Regions from separate parts of the Mucilaginibacter paludis DSM 18603 genome, predicted to be linked through region 2. Evidence: riboswitches for the same ligand, from Rfam matches in the RefSeq annotation. Region 2 holds a riboswitch; the other holds the start of a gene.
What was found. Region 2 has a riboswitch for thiamine pyrophosphate ahead of thiS (sulfur carrier protein ThiS). Riboswitches for the same ligand answer to the same signal wherever they lie in the genome.

Region 1: it holds a riboswitch for thiamine pyrophosphate, as region 2 does, so the genes downstream of both, thiM (hydroxyethylthiazole kinase) here and thiS (sulfur carrier protein ThiS) in region 2, are expected to answer to the same signal.

The regions. Positions count from the first base shown of each region.
Region 1 covers NZ_CM001403.1:7,276,402-7,285,027, reverse strand. The annotation lists gene MUCPA_RS30950 (alpha/beta hydrolase) at 1-689, opposite strand, end outside; gene MUCPA_RS30945 (PAS domain-containing protein) at 797-2,929, opposite strand; TPP riboswitch at 3,201-3,299, shown strand; gene thiM (hydroxyethylthiazole kinase) at 3,358-4,149, shown strand; gene thiE (thiamine phosphate synthase) at 4,155-4,805, shown strand; gene thiD (bifunctional hydroxymethylpyrimidine kinase/phosphomethylpyrimidine kinase) at 4,792-5,625, shown strand; gene tenA (thiaminase II) at 5,612-6,274, shown strand; gene MUCPA_RS30920 (UBP-type zinc finger domain-containing protein) at 6,334-6,606, opposite strand; gene MUCPA_RS30915 (hypothetical protein) at 6,754-6,975, opposite strand; gene MUCPA_RS30910 (response regulator transcription factor) at 7,778-8,149, opposite strand; gene MUCPA_RS30905 (nuclease A inhibitor family protein) at 8,315-8,626, opposite strand, start outside.
Region 2 covers NZ_CM001403.1:8,095,283-8,103,908, reverse strand. The annotation lists gene MUCPA_RS34270 (thiazole synthase) at 1-373, opposite strand, end outside; gene MUCPA_RS34265 (thiamine phosphate synthase) at 389-1,036, opposite strand; gene MUCPA_RS34260 (thiamine phosphate synthase) at 1,033-1,647, opposite strand; gene thiC (phosphomethylpyrimidine synthase ThiC) at 1,650-3,533, opposite strand; gene thiS (sulfur carrier protein ThiS) at 3,546-3,749, opposite strand; TPP riboswitch at 3,812-3,899, opposite strand; gene MUCPA_RS39380 (hypothetical protein) at 4,009-4,131, shown strand; gene MUCPA_RS34245 (C10 family peptidase) at 4,536-5,801, shown strand; gene MUCPA_RS34240 (hypothetical protein) at 5,779-6,267, shown strand; gene MUCPA_RS34235 (hypothetical protein) at 6,580-7,044, shown strand; gene MUCPA_RS34230 (hypothetical protein) at 7,114-8,229, shown strand; gene MUCPA_RS37380 (carboxypeptidase-like regulatory domain-containing protein) at 8,192-8,626, shown strand, end outside.

The sequences.
Region 1 (8,626 bases), 820 kb from region 2:
GTTGCTGCCGACTTGCCCTTGCTATCGTTACCCTCGCCTGATTCGGGGTGAATAAATGCCAGTGTTCCATCTACATCAACAATAGCCTGCACCTTGTCCGACTGATCATTATAGCAATCATCACCCGGAAAAAGGCTGCTATTATTGGTAGTGCCGATAAGCGTGGCCAGCTGCCCTCCTGCAGAAAATCCCCATACCGCAATTTTACCTGCATCTATATGGTATGCTTTAGCATTGGCGCGCATCCAGCGGATAGCCGTTTTTAAATCGTTAACAGCAGCCGGATAGAGCGCTTCATTTGAAAGACGATATTCAGCAGTTACAGTTACATAACCTTTTGAGGCCATCTGCTGCGCCATAGGCACATGCTGCGAGCGGTCGCCCGAGCGCCAGCCGCCGCCATGAATCATCAGTATAGCGGGATAGCTTTTTTTACTTTTAGCCGATGGATAAAAAACATCCAGATGCAGTTGCCTGCCACCAACGCTGCAATAAACCAGGTTCAATTTAGATATGATGTTAACCGGTACCGGCGGATTAGCCACAGTGATAAATGGATATTTCTTTTTTGCGTTTTTGAATGCGCTGTATAACGTGAAGGAGGTATCCCTTTCCACAGGTTTTTGCTGCGCAAAAGCGTGGAAAGAAGAAGCGATTATGATTAATAACAGAATAAAGCGGACTTGCATCGGGTTATAATTTACTATAAAGGTAAATTTTGTATGCTGATAATGCTACTCAAAGCCATCAAATTTTCGTTGGTTAGCAGAGCGATCGAGGATGGCGACACCTGGTTTTACTGCGTCGGCATCAAAGGGAGTATGATGTTAAACTTTGTGCCTTTCATCAGGCTGCTTTTTACGCCGATGGTTCCGCCAAGAGCCTCTACTTGTGTTTTTACCATAAACAGCCCCATGCCCCTGCCTTGTATACTGGTATCAAAACGGCTGTATAAATCAAACAATTTCGAACCGTTTTGAACCAGGTCAATCCCTTTTCCATTGTCTGTAAATGCCAGTTCCAGATGATCCGATGTTTGATAAGCCTCTACCCTGATCATCGTTACAATATCCTCGCGGCGATAATTAACGCTATTTAACAACAAATGATAGAAGATGCTGTACAGATAATTCCGGATGGTGAACAAGCGGTCAACCTGGCTAAAATCACAACTAATTTGCAGATTATTTTGGTTGATGACGGGTTGTAAACTCATTTTAACATCGGTTAGCAAATCGTTAAAATATACCGTCTCCTTTTTTTCGTTCACCGGTTCGCGTACCTGCAAAACCATCGTCAAATCCTTCACGATATGATCAAGATTATTTACCGACGAAAGGATATGTTTGATCACTGCCATTTGTTCAGCCGGATTAGCATTCGGCAACAGATCCAAAATCTGGCTTAAACCTATAATGTTGGCCACCGGTGCCCTAAAATTATGCGAAACGATATAAGTAAACTGCTCAAGGGTTTTATTGCGCTGAACAACGTCTGCAATCATCCTGTCATACTCCAGCTCGGCTAAACGTTTTTCGGTAATATCCTTTATCACCGCGTCAACCCGTACCAGGGTACCTTTGGCATCCACCCAAGGTACCCTTTTATTCTCAACCCACCGTACAGCACCGTCTTTACGAATCACACGGTATTGGTTAACCGTTTGTACGCCTTGTGCCAACATGACATTTCCGGATTCGATCAGATGACGATCTTCGGAGTGAATAACGGCGATCCACAATTCAGGATCGGCCTTAAATTCTTCGGGATTATAACCAAAAATCTGATCGCAGTTATCAGATATCCGCATAAATCGGTTTTCAACTACATCTCTCGAAAATAAAACCTCCCCTATCCTGTTAAACAGGGTAGTCAGCTGGATATGGGCATCCTCCAAATCTACTGCTGCAAGCCGCTTTTCGGTAATATCCTGCACATAGCCGGCAATGGTATGGAGCTTATGATCGGCATTGCGTATCACCGTTACCCCATTATTCAGATACCTGATCTGCCCGTTATTTAAAATTCTAAAATTATAGCTTTCTACATTCGTTTTATCACCAACATCCAATGTTTTTTGAAGCACAAAGTTCCTATCTTCCGGGTGTACCTTTTGAATAAAACTTTCAAAAACACTCTCCGTTTTTGCAGGATCTATCGCCCAGATCCTGTACATTTCATCAGACCCGCTAACCACCTGAGTATCCAGGTTCATGCTCCAGGTGCCAAGGGAAGCCAATTTTTCTGCGATGTTGTTGTGTTCGTTATTCCTGATCAAACGGTCGAGCAGCCTGCTTCGATCCTTAGCTTCTTTCCGGCCCCGCTTCAGCAACATCACAATAAACGCTAAAATAAAGGCGCCAGTGGTAAACAAACTTATATTAACTATTGAAAGGGCTTTTTTAGACTCGGCCTTTCTCACACTCAGTAATCCATTCTCGTTATGCTCAACCTGCCTGATAAAAAAAGCACCCCTATCTGCATCTATTTTACCTTTGCCAGCTTGAACAAGCGCGAGAGCCGGTGCCAGGCCTTGAGATTTACGTAATGAAATAACTCGTTTTGAAAATGCTGTTTGTATATTGAGATACTTACCTACCGAATCTAACAGCGGCGGAATGACTAAATTATCTGCTGTAATATGTCTAACCGTATCAAGCTCCTTTAAAGCTTGATTGCTGACCTGGTTAAATCGCGTAACTGATGCCTGGTCGCCTGTCAGCATAAAATCCCTTGCAGACATGCCACTTTCAGTTGCAGCTAATTGAATACGGCCGGTATGGACCAGTACTTCGTCCGAATGTTTTAGCCACAATTCCCTCGTGTTAGCCCGCTTAATATCATAATAGGATGCAAACAGCAGGCAAGCCAGAATCAGCATGGATAATTCAATACTGTAAATGATCCGTTTATTGAAAGTATCCATCATTGGATTATTTAAATTGAGTAGCTGTAAAATGGCGATGACAAATGCCCGATCTAAACAATCAGATCAAACGACTTACAATTGGTTTGTATTTTAAAGGGCCAACCGCAGATTAAACAATGTAAAAAACATTTACAAATTAAAACTCAGGTTATCATGGTTAAACAAAGCCCGAATATGGCAGTGCATTCAAAGCTAATGATATTAATCAATATTTAACCGGATGTGATAAGCTAATTAAACTCGCTGAAAAAATAAATTCTGCTTACTTTTACAACGGCTTTAGGGGTGTACCTGTAACACAGGCACTGAGATGATACCCTTTGAACCTGATCCGGATAATGCCGGCGAAGGGAAAAGTAAATGTTAGTTCTGCATCTTTTTATTCAAAAAGAGCTCCTTGGCCATTTAATTTATTTAATAGCTATTTTATGAAGGAGCAAATCTGGGCGCAAATTATCGCCGTTAAACAAAACTCGCCGCTGGTACACAACATTACCAATTATGTGGTAATGAATAATACTGCCAATGCTTTGCTGGCCGTGGGAGCATCACCTATTATGGCACATGCCCATGCCGAATTAACCGAGATGGTTAACATAGCCGGAGCGCTTGTAATTAATATAGGCACGCTTGATGAGTACTGGGTTAAAAGTATGCTGATTGCTGCTGAACAAGCCAATACGCTTGGCAAGCCCTGGGTGCTTGACCCGGTTGGCGCAGGTGCCACAACCTACCGTAACGAGGTATTGAAACAACTTTTAAAACTTAAGCCCACAGTGATTAGAGGAAACGCCAGCGAAATAATGGCACTCGCAAGCCAAAGCAACAGTACCAAAGGAGTCGACAGCGTTCACCAAAGTAATGATGCTGTTTCGGCAGCGCTACGGCTTAACGATGAGTTTGGCAGTGTGGTTTGCATTTCGGGCGCTACGGATATTATTGTTAATAACGATAACACAACACGGCTTTCAAACGGCAATAGCCTCATGGCAAAGGTTACCGGCCTTGGCTGCACCGCTACGGCTTTAACCGGCGCTTTTTTGGCGGTAAATCCGCAGGATGCTTTTTTGGCTACTACAGCTGCTATGGCTCTGCTCGGTGTATGTGGTGAAATAGCCGCTGACCTATCCGCAGGCCCCGGAAGTTTACAGGTTAACCTACTCGACATTTTGTATAACCTTACTGAAGAAGAGTTTTTTACCACACTTAAAATAAGCTAAGCGTGATGGGCAATTTCCCTTACCGACTTTACCTGGTTACCGACGAAGCCGCCTGCCTTGGCCGGGACTTTTTTTGGGTGATTGAACAAGCCATTAAAGGTGGCGTTGATATGGTGCAACTAAGAGAGAAAAACCTATCGGACCAGGCTTTTTTAAACAAGGCCCTGCTGTTGAAAGATCTGTTAGACAGGTATAATGTCCCTTTGATAATTAATGATAATCTGCCGGTAGCCGTGCATTGCGGCGCGGCAGGGATACATGTTGGTAACAGCGACAGCCCGCCAACTAAAATACGCTTACAACACCCCGATACAAAATTTTTAGGTTATTCGATTGAGTATGAAGCGCAGCTTGAAACGGAGGATGCACGTGTATCAGATTACCTGGCTCTGAGCCCGGTTTACGCCACCAATACCAAAACGGATACTGTTACCGAGTGGAAAACTGAAGGCATCCACAGGGTACGACAGATAACCAATAAACCCTTAGTAGCCATCGGCGGAATTAATGAAGCTAATGCCGCTTCTATCATTACCGCTGGAGCCGATTGCCTGGCAATTGTATCGGCTATCTGCTCGGCCGAAAATCCGGCATTGGCGGCAGAAAGATTAAGAAACCTAATTGACCGAAGTATGAACAGCTATGAAAAAATTTAAATATACATCGGTATTGACCATTGCCGGCTCCGACAGCGGAGGCGGTGCAGGCATACAGGCCGACCTGAAAACATTTGCCGCCTTAGGCTGCTACGGTACATCGGCTATTACGGCCATCACCGTACAAAATACACTTGGCGTTACCGCGATACACAGTATTCCGCCGGAGATTGTGGCCGGGCAGATTACAGCAGTGATGGACGACATCAAACCATTGGCTATTAAAATAGGAATGATCCATAGCGCCGAACTGGCATTGGCTATTGCCACAACCCTTAAAAATTACCCGCATATACCGGTTGTGCTCGACCCGGTAATGGTAGCCACCAGTGGCGACCAGTTGATTGAGCATGATACCATCGGCCTGCTTAAAAAGGAATTATTCCCCTTGGCCACACTGCTTACACCCAACTTAGATGAAACCGCCCTATTGACTGGCAAACGCGTGAATAATGTAACCGATATGCAAAATGCGGCAGCGGAACTATTAAAAAAAGGTTGCAAAGCCGTTTTAATTAAGGGTGGGCATTTACAGGGAGATACTCTTTACAATTTCTATCTGGATCAAAATGCCGATCAGGAGTTATTTAGCTCTGTGGCGGTACAATCGCGCAATACACACGGTACTGGGTGCACCTTATCATCGGCAATAGCCGCCTTTTTAGCCCGGGGTAATTCATTAAAAAACGCCATTATACAGGCGCAGCACTATATCCATCAGGCTATAGAACAGGGCGCGCAGGTAGTAACCGGCCAGGGCCACGGGCCTGTTAACCATTTTTTTAATCCTCAAATCGCTATTCAATATGAGCTGGAGTAACACCGCCTGGCAACAAGCCGAGCATATTTATCAAAAAATTATTGCAATGCCCTTTATACAGGAGCTTATTGCAGGCACATTGCCTCAAGAAAAGTTTAAATTTTACATTGAGCAGGATGCCCTTTACCTGGAACAATTTGGAAGGGCTTTGGCACTTATTGCGGGGCGGGCTCACCAAACACAGCATGTGCTGGACTATACCCGTTTTGCCGAGGGTGCCATAGTGGTTGAAAGCACCTTGCATGCAAGCTATTTTAACACCTATAATATTAGCGGTTTGGCCAAGCCAACGCCTGCCTGCCATTACTATACCAGTTTTTTACTCAGCACAGCCGCACTGGCACAGGTAGAGGTGGCCATGGCCGCCGTATTGCCCTGTTTTTGGATATACCAAAAGGTGGGCGACTATATTTACGGGCAGCACCAAGTGACTAACAACCCTTATAGTGAATGGATTGATACTTATGCTGGCGAAGAATTTGCGCAACTGGTTGCCAAAGCTATTGATATTTGCAATGATGCGGCTCAAAACTGTACCCAACAGCAACAACAAGCCATGGCCGATGCTTTTGAAATGGGCTGCCAGTTGGAATGGTTGTTTTGGGACAGCGCCTGGCGGATGGAAACATGGGCCGCTAAGCTTATTTGATAGTTAAAAAAAGTCGCTCGGCAGAAACCGGACTGAACGACTTTTTTGACAATCATGTATCAATATTCCACAAACTGCTCATCCGGGTAGCACCATAGCCAGCGTTCTCCGGGCTCGGCAGATGCTATTACCGGGTGATGTTCAGCATGGTAATGCTTGGTCATGTGCTGTTGCGGCGAATCGTCGCAGCATAAGGTAACACCGCAGGTTTGGCAGGTACGTAGGTGCACCCATTGCTGATGATGCTTCACGCATTCTTCGCAAACGTGGCCCTCCCCTATTTTTACCTGTTCTATGGCCTGAAGATGCTTACAAAGTTGTTGATCGTTCATAAATTAAACTGGTTTTAAGCGATACAATCGATAACCGGCCTTGCACCGTATTAGAGCATACCCGTATCAATATTCAAAATTGCACAAAGCCCGTTTAATACGGTAGTTTTATTCCCTTATTTTTAAACGCTTTTACAACCTATCCGTTTATTCATCTTCAAGCGTATCCGGATCGCCAGATTCTAAGGGTACTAAGTCCGGATCTTCCGGATCGGGTTCATCCACATCATCGCTGGTTCTGATTTCCCTGAGATCGTCTTCATCTTCGGTATATTGTTCCTCCTCATTACCTGCCAATTCCTCGTCAGTAGTTTGATCTTCATCATCAATCGGGTCGATATCCGGGTTGTAATTTGCTGGAGTTTTCATGGCGCTTGTTTTTAAGTATAACCACCAGAAATCATTTTTGATTCGGATGAATACAGAAAAATAAACAAGCCGCGGAATTAACATCGCCAAAGGCAATCTTAAAAGGCTAATTTATACCTGATATTGTCCTCGTACGTAATGAATACAAGGTGAGGCACTTGCCTTCAGGAAAAATAAGATGATGAAGTAACAACCCTCCCCGCGGCGACTGAGCGGGCCGATGTAGTAAATTAAAAATACTGATTATTGGAGCAAAGATAGCACATTGACAATCAGCGCACCCGATATGATGCATACTTATCGCGCGCAAAAGGTCCCTCCTGGCGTCGGGATGACATGACGGAGAGAGATTCAACTTTGACAATCAACAACTTAACAGCACATCATTATAAGTAATGGACCCGGCCAACCGAAAAAAAAACAAGGATGACGTTTGAAAACCTATAGATTACCAAGTGCAGATATGAAGAGTGCGCAAAGGCCCCGACTGCACGCCGGGCCGGGTGTTGGCCTGTGGGCGGAAGGATCGGGCAGTCTTGACTTTTTGGTTCTTTTTTGTCAAGAAAAAAGAACAAAGCCCTTCCCGCGGCGACTGAGCGGGCCGATGTTACAAATTAAGAATACTGATTGTCGGAGCAAAAACAGACGCACTCATATCAAAAACTTAAGTAGACGCCTTTATAATATACAGGGAGAACCTTCAAAGCCGCTCTGCCTATGTAGAGATTGCTTCGTACCTCGCAATGACGATTTGATATTGATAATCAATAACTTAACATCATTATAAACAAACAGTTTCTGGCTACTGAACAATGGCGTCGGCATGGCTACGCACCTTTTGCAGAAAAAAAGTAAGATCGAACGGCTTGGCAATATGATCGTCGGCACCGCATTCCTGTTTAATCTGTTCCAAATCGCTATTGGCCGAAACGAGTATTACCGGTATATGTTTCAGGTCATCTTGCCCTTTAATATAGGCACACATTGATTGGCCGTTTTCGCCCTTCAAACCCAGGTCAAGCATCACCATGTCTACTTCTTTTTGATGAAGCTTTTGCCGGGCCCTTGCCGTGTCGGCCAGGCTGATAACCTTATAGCCCTCAACCTCCAAAAGTATGCTCATCATCTCCGCAATAATGGGCTCATCTTCAATTACAAGTACTTTTCGTTTCATAAACTTACACAAGCAATTTTAAGACCACTTTATGCATTGTTCACCACATCTTTATAAAAAATGTATTGAATATGGCCTTTAAAACCGGTTTGGATATATTTTGGTTTTTAAATAACATATCCACCAGCCAAAACTGGTTTATGATAACCTAACCTGGCTTTAAAATCAGGTTTCGATTAATTTAGTGCGCATGCCGGCTATCACACCTTCGTTTGTTTTACCTAAAATAAATACATCAATCTGCCTGTCGCCCACCCGGTACACCTCGGGCTCACTTAACTCTTGCTTTAAGGCAGTGGATAACTGGCTAAACCGAGTTGCTATTTCGGGAGATACGGAACCCGAAGCGGGATTGGTCATGTTGCGCAACAAATAATCGAGCGTTGTTTTTTCTACTAAGGTACCAGCGGGTTTTCCGGCAAGTTTTAAAATCAGGTTATCATCAACCACTTCATCGGTTGTGGTAAAGTAATCAAA
Region 2 (8,626 bases):
AGCCCATTTTAGCCAGTTCTTCTGTGGCTTTCAGGGTTTCGATAGGGTCGGGCATCAGGTACTTGGGGTCGGGATGGATCTCTAATTTGATCCAGTTGGTTTCCAGGGCTTCCCTGGCCAGCTGGGCCGCAAAGACCGCTTCCTTTGCTGTGCGAACACCGGAGGTATTGGGAAGCAGGTTGATATGCGGATATCTCAGCCGGATCAGCAGGTCATCCTGCTCATTGTTCTTCATATCTATCCGCTTGAGCGCGACGGTCACCAGTTCTGAACCTGATACCAATAGGGCCTCTTCCATCAGGACAGACGAACTGAACTTACCGGTACCGGTGAACAAACGCGAAATAAAAGTTTTATCGGCTATTTTTAACATGGTTTTTATTGGACTTTAAATGACTCGTTTTAAACAAGGTGTTTTTAACTGCCGGTAAATTTGCGCTACAGTTTGTTCCCGGTTACCCGAAAAAGTGATCGCCCCTGAAATGGCCACACCATAGAGACCGGTTTGCCTGATCAAAGGGACATCCTCTGGTAAAATACCGCCGATGGCAATAACAGGGATGTGGATACCGGCTGCATCCATCTGCCCGGCAAGAATTTCATAACCGCTTAAACCCACAATGGGGCTTAATTTTTGCTTGGTTGTGGTAAACCGGTATGGGCCGCAGCCGATATAGTCAACCCCTTCGTCCGCCCTTTGCCGGATATGTTGAAAGGTGTTGGCCGTACCACCGATGATCATTTGATCACCAACCATGCGCCTGGCCTGGCTTACCGGCATATCCTGTAAACCTAAGTGCACACCGTGAGCACCTACGGCTAATGCGATTTCCGGATGGTCATCGACAATTAATTTAGCACCGTGCAGGTTGCACATTCTTTTAGCGATGAATGCATATTTAAGGATGACATCCTGAGGCTGGTTTTTAACCCGGAGCTGAATCCATCTACAACCCGCCTCCAGGGCCTGCTGAATAGCGGTGAGGTGTGATCCGTTTTCGGGTTGCTGCGAGATGTAGTGCAGTTGGTCGATCATGATGTAATATTTTGCGGAGTGTAAATTTCGCTTAGTGTAAGGAAACTGGCGACAGCCGAGGATGGGGCATTCCATATCGCGCCTAACACAGCTGCGCCGTCAAAGCCCATCTTCTCAATCTTTATTAAATTGAATTGGTCAACCCCGCCCAAAGCAATTACTTTGGTTGTGATCTCGTTTTTTTTCAGTTTAAAATCGGTCGTTAATGTACTTTGATAGCCTGATTTTGACAAGCTGTTGAATACCGGCCCGAAAAAAACATAGTCAAAATCTGTTAACCCAGGCAGCAATGTGGCATCATGTACTGATGTGCTTAAAATATATCCATTAGCCTTTTGCACCTCCCTGTTTTTAGGACTTGTGCCTGCTCTGTAATGTTCTGTATAATGCAGCCTTTGGATACCATAGTCGGGGGCGATCTCATGAAACTGATGTAAGGAGATGCGATTATAAAACAAGGGGGCGATGCCCCCGATCAGTTCCCTCACCGTTCGAACATCGCTTTCCGGTTTCCGGATATGAAAGCATTGCAAACCGGCCTCAAACAGGTTATTGATTAAAATACTTTCATCAGCAACAGCAACCGGGTTTGAAATCACGATCAGTTCCATTTTTACAGATAAATTTCGCTGCCTTTTTGTAAAAATTCTCTCGACTTCTCTTCCATGCCTTTTGAAAGGGCATCGGTTTCGCCCATGCCGTTTTCTTTGGCATAGTCCCGCACGTCCTGCGTAATCTTCATTGAGCAGAAGTTAGGGCCGCACATAGAACAGAAGTGGGCGATCTTGGCACCATCGGCAGGTAAGGTTTCATCATGAAATTCCTTTGCCGTATCTGGGTCGAGTGACAGATTGAACTGGTCTTCCCATCTGAACTCAAACCGGGCTTTACTGAGTGCATTATCACGATACTGCGCTCCGGGATGGCCTTTGGCCAGATCGGCGGCATGAGCCGCTATTTTATAGGTGATTACCCCATCTTTGACATCCTTTTTATTCGGCAGGCCCAAATGTTCCTTAGGGGTTACATAACAAAGCATGGCTGTACCAAACCAGCCGATCATGGCTGCGCCGATGGCCGAGGTGATGTGGTCATAGCCCGGTGCAATGTCCGTGGTTAGCGGCCCCAAAGTATAGAATGGCGCTTCGCCGCAATGTGCCAGCTGCTTATCCATATTTTCTTTGATCATATGCATCGGGATATGTCCTGGGCCTTCAATAATGGTTTGCACGTCGTGTTTCCAGGCGATTTTGGTCAGTTCACCTAAAGTTTCCAGTTCGCCAAACTGAGCGGCATCGTTGGCATCGGCTATACAGCCGGGCCTTAAGCCGTCACCCAGTGAAAAGGCCACATCGTAGGCTTTCATGATTTCACAGATATCTTCAAAATGTGTATATAAAAAATTCTCCTGGTGATGGGCCAGGCACCATTTGGCCATGATAGAGCCGCCGCGCGATACGATACCGGTAATCCGTTTCGCAGTTAGCGGGACATAACGCAACAGCACCCCGGCGTGGATGGTAAAATAATCTACCCCTTGCTCTGCCTGCTCGATCAGTGTATCCCTAAAAAGTTCCCAGGTCAGGTCTTCCGCTTTTCCGTTAACCTTTTCTAAAGCCTGGTAAATAGGCACGGTACCAATAGGCACCGGTGAATTACGGATGATCCATTCGCGGGTTTCGTGAATATTTTTGCCGGTTGAAAGATCCATGATCGTGTCTGCCCCCCAGCGGCAGGCCCAAACGGCTTTTTCCACCTCTTCTTCGATACTGGAGGTAACAGCGGAGTTGCCGATATTGGCATTGATCTTCACTAGGAAATTACGTCCGATGATCATTGGCTCACTTTCCGGATGGTTGATGTTGGATGGAATGACAGCCCGCCCGGCAGCAACTTCGGCGCGTACAAATTCTGGCGTGATATAGCCTTTTGGGGTATTGGCACCAAAACTTTGACCTGGGTGCTGGTGTGCCATGGCCGCATACTGCCCGTTCAGCTGCTCTTTTAAAAGATCGATCCGCTGGTTTTCCCTGATCGCTATATATTCCATTTCGGGTGTAATGATCCCTTTTCGGGCATAATGCATTTGGGATACATTCATTCCCGGCCTGGCGCGGTAAGGCTTGCTGATGTGTGCAAATCTTAAAGCATCCAGGGTTTGATCATGGGCACGGAGTGTTCCATAGTCAGAAGAAATGTGTCCCAGCTGTTCTACATCGCCACGGCCGGTTACCCATTGTTCCCGCAAGCGGGGTAAACCTTTTTTTACGTCAATGTCGATATCCGGGTCGGTATAGGGCCCGCTGGTATCATAGATCGTTACCGGGGCATTAGGTTCAGTCTCTCCGAACCGTCCGTGAATCTTGGTTTCGCTCAGGAGTACTTCCCGCATGGCAACCTCAATATCATGCAGCTGCCCTTTGACGTACACTTTACGCGATGACGGGAATGGTGACCGGCTGATCGCCTGTTCATTTGGTGTTCTTTCGTTTTTCATTGCTTTGCAATTTTATCCGCCTTGCGTGGCTTTGATGATGGTGATATGATCTCCTGGATTCAGAAAATGAGATGCCCAGTGGTGTTTAGCAATAATCTCCTGGTTGACGGCCACAGCAATTCCGGTAATCGGTTGCGGAAAAAGAGGGTTTAGTATTTGCTGTAAGGAGCAAACATCGCTAACGGAATAAGTTTCTTGATTGACGGTGATATCCATTTGGCCAGAAATTTTCTAACGATAGGAATGCACCCGTATTAAGGAAGGAAAAACAACCCAAAAAAGGTTGTTCTACTTTTCCCTTCGGCGGTACTAACCGCATCAGGTTCAAAGGGTATTTCTCAGCACAAGGCACCCCTAAAGTTTTTGTAAAGTTAGAATTAATATTTTAACCGTACCGATGAAATTTTATTTTTTGAAATTAGTTACAGGGATTGTTGTCCAATATTAAATTTCAAGTTTAAATGATTATTTATAATTGAATAAACGAATTGTGCAGGAAAAGATATTGGATGAGCTACCCACTATTATGATTATGGGAATACCGAGCACATTACTTATTGATCCTAACGGAACGATTACTTTTAGCCGCTTAAACTGAACTCACGTCTTAGGTTAAATATATATATTCCTGATTTTAAAGTGCTGTAATAATGATTAAGGCCGTGTTAATAGTCTGAATAAATCAGACTTATTAAAACGCATCGATCTGGTTCAAAACTTTATTAAGTCATCCACTACCATAACGCATGAAAAGTGTAGGGCTGAAAATATTTCTTGTTTTGTGATAGCCAGTATTATATTTAATCTTTACTTTAGTTGCATAATTACTGGGGTGCCGAATTGAGGCTGAGATCAAACCCATTGACCATGATCAGCGTAATGGCTGCGTATGGAAGTTAAACAGCTTGGAGTGCACCCAAGTACATTGGAGTTTGATCCGATTTCTTCAACACCGTTCCCTTAAGTTTATTAATGCTGCAACTTAATTTACCTTATTTCACTATGAAGAAACAATTTATCCACACATGCTGCGCCGGTTTAGCCTTATTTGCGCTTCTGACATCTTGTAAGAAAATTATCCAGGATACATCATCGCCTGATATTGCCAAAGAATTACTTACTTTAAAAACCGACACGAACTTCATTTCCAGGGACTCCGCACTTGTTCTGGCAACCCGGACACGCAAATACCTTACATCGTACAGCAAAAAGTCCCTTTCTGCTACGGCCGATATCGCTGAAAGCGTTCAGAACTTCACCGTTTATGACCAGCAAAAAGTACCAGCAGCTTATGCGGTTAATTATTCAGGAAGCGGATTTGCTATAATTTCCGCAGATAAGCGTTTACCGGCCATTCTGGCATTTTCAGATGAGGGCCATTTGGATACAGCCCATGTGCCATTAGGATTTAATCGTTGGCTCACAGTGTTACGGGATTCCGTAAACTTTAAACGTTATGCGAGTGCTAACGCCGGAAGCGGGTCAGGCGGCGGTACAACGCCGGTATCTTCCGCCGACCCGGGTTTAGGTACCCTGAACGATGCTGTTAATCCAATACTACAATCTTATTGGGGGCAAGGAAGCGGATTTAACGATAATTGCCCAATTAAAAATTGCAGCCTCAATAATGGAAAAGCACTTGCTGGTTGCGTTGCTATCGCTATTGGGCAGGTCATGTACAAAAATCAGTACCCTTCTTCTTACAGCTGGGCTTCCATGTCGCCTTACACAGGTACTTCGGAAGCGGCAAGACTGATCAGGGATATCGGAGACAATGTCGGTATGGACTATGGCTGTGATGGGTCTGGCGCCGATGGCGATAAAACATTAAATTGTTTAAATTCCTATAATTATAATGTTAAGTCGGTTGACTACGATCCTGAATGGGGGACACCGGCACCTGTGATGCTTAACTTGAAGGCAGGGAGGCCAATTATACTAACAGGCGGAAAGCAAGGCAAAACCTGGCTGATATTCAATACTTATGATGACGGCCACGAATGGGTCTGTGATGGTTATAAACAATATACTAAGTTGGTTAAAGTCCGCGTAGGAAATCCTAGAGACGGCTTTCACCTGGAACAGCAAACCCGTTATTTTAACTATTACCATATGAATTGGGGATGGTATGGGAGCTACAACGGTTATTTTTCATTTGGTAATTTTGTTCCCGGGGCACCTGATATCGAAGGTTCTCCTGATAGTAATTTAAATTTTTCATTCAACTATAAAGTCAAAGTATTTTATGATATCGCTCCACGAATTTAAAACCGGGCTTGCTGTGATCGTAATGACTGCGTCCATTACGCTTGATGCCTGCACTAAGAAAAAAGATTGTTGCGCGGTTGCCGACATGCATATGGATTTTGATACCCGGTATAAAAATGGCACCAGTGTATTTGATACCAGTGCTTCAGGACACCTTACCCAGGACAGCATACAAATCTATTATTTGACTGAAGGTAAATATAACCTGGTTCAGCATACCGGATATGACGCTTCAGAAGGATTTCTATTGCTAAAGGAGGCTGGCTTGCCTCCGCAGTATACCATCAGGTTGATCCTTAGTGATCATACCGATAGTAACAATTTTAGTTATACGTTGATGAGGTATGGCAGTCTGAAAACCGATACGATCCAAGCTGTGATCCAGAACCATGTTAAACAAAAAATCTGGCTGAACAGCAAGCAGATAACTGTAACAGGTAAGCCCTACATCAATACCTTAAAATGATATTCAAAGTCAATGATAGCAACTTTGTTTCATCGAAAGGCCTGGTATTATGACCTTAACTTATTAGTCAGGAAGCGCTAAGCCTAATCAGGGCGAAGAAATGTTTTTTTTGACACGTGTCAAAGATTTAACGTATAGTTTTTTTCTTTTATAAAAATATACATGGAAAGTAATTTATTACCTTTTGGTCTGATTCTTACAGGCACTCACCGTGGTGATGCATCTTGCATATTATATTTCCAATTCCTAAAGAGCAGTTGTAAATAATTTAATAAAAAACCTACCCTTAATTCTAAATCTTAACACAAATTTATGCGCCCCGTTTTCCGTATTTCAAAGAATCGTATCCGGCATTTACAATTATTAATACTTGCCTTGACCATTGGCTTTACCAGCTCCTGTAAAAAGCAATTCAGCCATCAAAATATACAAGAAATAAATGCTCCTGATAAATCAGATGCATTTATCACATCGCTCTATCAGGAACTATTGAATTATAACAAGCAATACCCCGTTTTAGATACAGTCAGTCAAACAGGAACAATAGACTGGACAAAAATGGTTGTTCGCATATCTTCAAACCCATCAAAACCTTTCAACTTTGATTTGCCTGTTTTAAGTAACCAGGGGAATAATCAAGTAATTGAACTTTCATTTTCGGAAAAGAACGACCTTGTTAAGGTTACTTTGCGGAGGTTAAGCAGCCTGGTAATTGATACGCTGGAACAAACAGAGAACGAACGGACAAAAAATATTTTATATCTTTTGTCCAAGTAGGGACTTCAGATTAACCCGACCATCATTCAACAGGAGAATGATAAAGAAAGGTCATTTGCTGCAAAGAGCATGATGCGGGCTTTATCTCCAAGCGGAAAAGAGGTCATCCAATCATTTGGTCAGGGAAAAAAAGCCCTTGCCGCTTCATGCCAGACGACAATTGATTTCGATTTCATGGTCACTTATGTATATGGCGGAGAAGAACGTAGGGCACAAATTTTAAATTCTTTTAATAACTTTTTCCAGCAGGATGTTAACTCAATGCCGAACGTGCACTCTGGAAATCCTACAAAAATCAGTTCGGTTATATTCGATAATAAAACAGATCAAAACGGATCATTAGGCAGTGTTGTTAAACAGGTACTCGAACGTGCGATAATGCAGACGAAAAATCTAAATGGACTTACAAGCTATGGGCTGAACTATTTTTCATATGGCTCAAATTCCACCTGTGGCAATCCCACTGGTGGAGGCACCGGAGGCGGAAATCAAACTAATACAAATCCCCCTTCAAGCAATACTGAATTTACCACAGATATAGATATGTCTGGATTACCGGACTGTTTTAAGAAAGTAATGCAAAGATTGGAGGCGACTCATACAAATTGTGTTGCTGATTATATCAATGCTTTTACTGACGGAACACCTGGATTTAGATGGAAAGTAGTAGGTGGCGGTACAAATGATGGTTATAATGGTATTACCGAAGCTCAAAATGTAAATGGACAATTTCAAATGAAGACCACTTTCTATGAGGGAAATTTTAGTGAAGGCAGCGATTTAGCTGTGGCCCGAACAATTTTACATGAAGGGCTTCATGCCTATTTGACTGCTTATTTTCGCACGGCCCCGGTTGAAGCCAAGAGTACATATTCTCAAATGTATGATGATTACATCAGTCAAAAGCATCCTAATCTAAACACGACAGAACATAATGAGTTTGCCAGGAACTTTCTTGGGCAACTAGCTACACAGCTAAAATTATACGGGGAGTCACAAGGGTACGATATTGATTACCAGTATTATTCGGATTTGGCATGGGGAGGCTTAACGGATACTGCCGCTTTCAAGGCCCTTTCCACGGATGAACGAAACAGGATTTTAAACACGTTATTAGCTGAACAAAAAGGAACGGACAGGAACGGCGATGCAACAACAAAAAAAGGAAAATCGAGCGGATGTTAATTTATTTTATATGAAACACACACACAAATATTTTTACAATTCATTATTTGCAGCTTTCATGCTGTTTTGTTCCTGCTCACCTAAACAAAATATGTACAGGAACTCGAATGGGTCTTGTACATATTCAATTGTCAGGAGCACATCGAATGCCGATCCGGTGGTGACCGGAAAAATCTATGAATATGGAACGACAGTTGCTTTAAAAACGACAGGAGCGATTAGAGTTGATGGCAAGGTTATGGGTAAAACAGATGCCGAAGGTAAGTTTTCTTTCGCCTTACAACCGGGAACTTATCGTTTTGAAGCCGTTGGTATACCCTATCAGACTTTCGAAACACAAAAAATCAAAGTAGAGAGCAGTGATTCAATTAAGCTAAATATTTATGTAAAGCTTTAT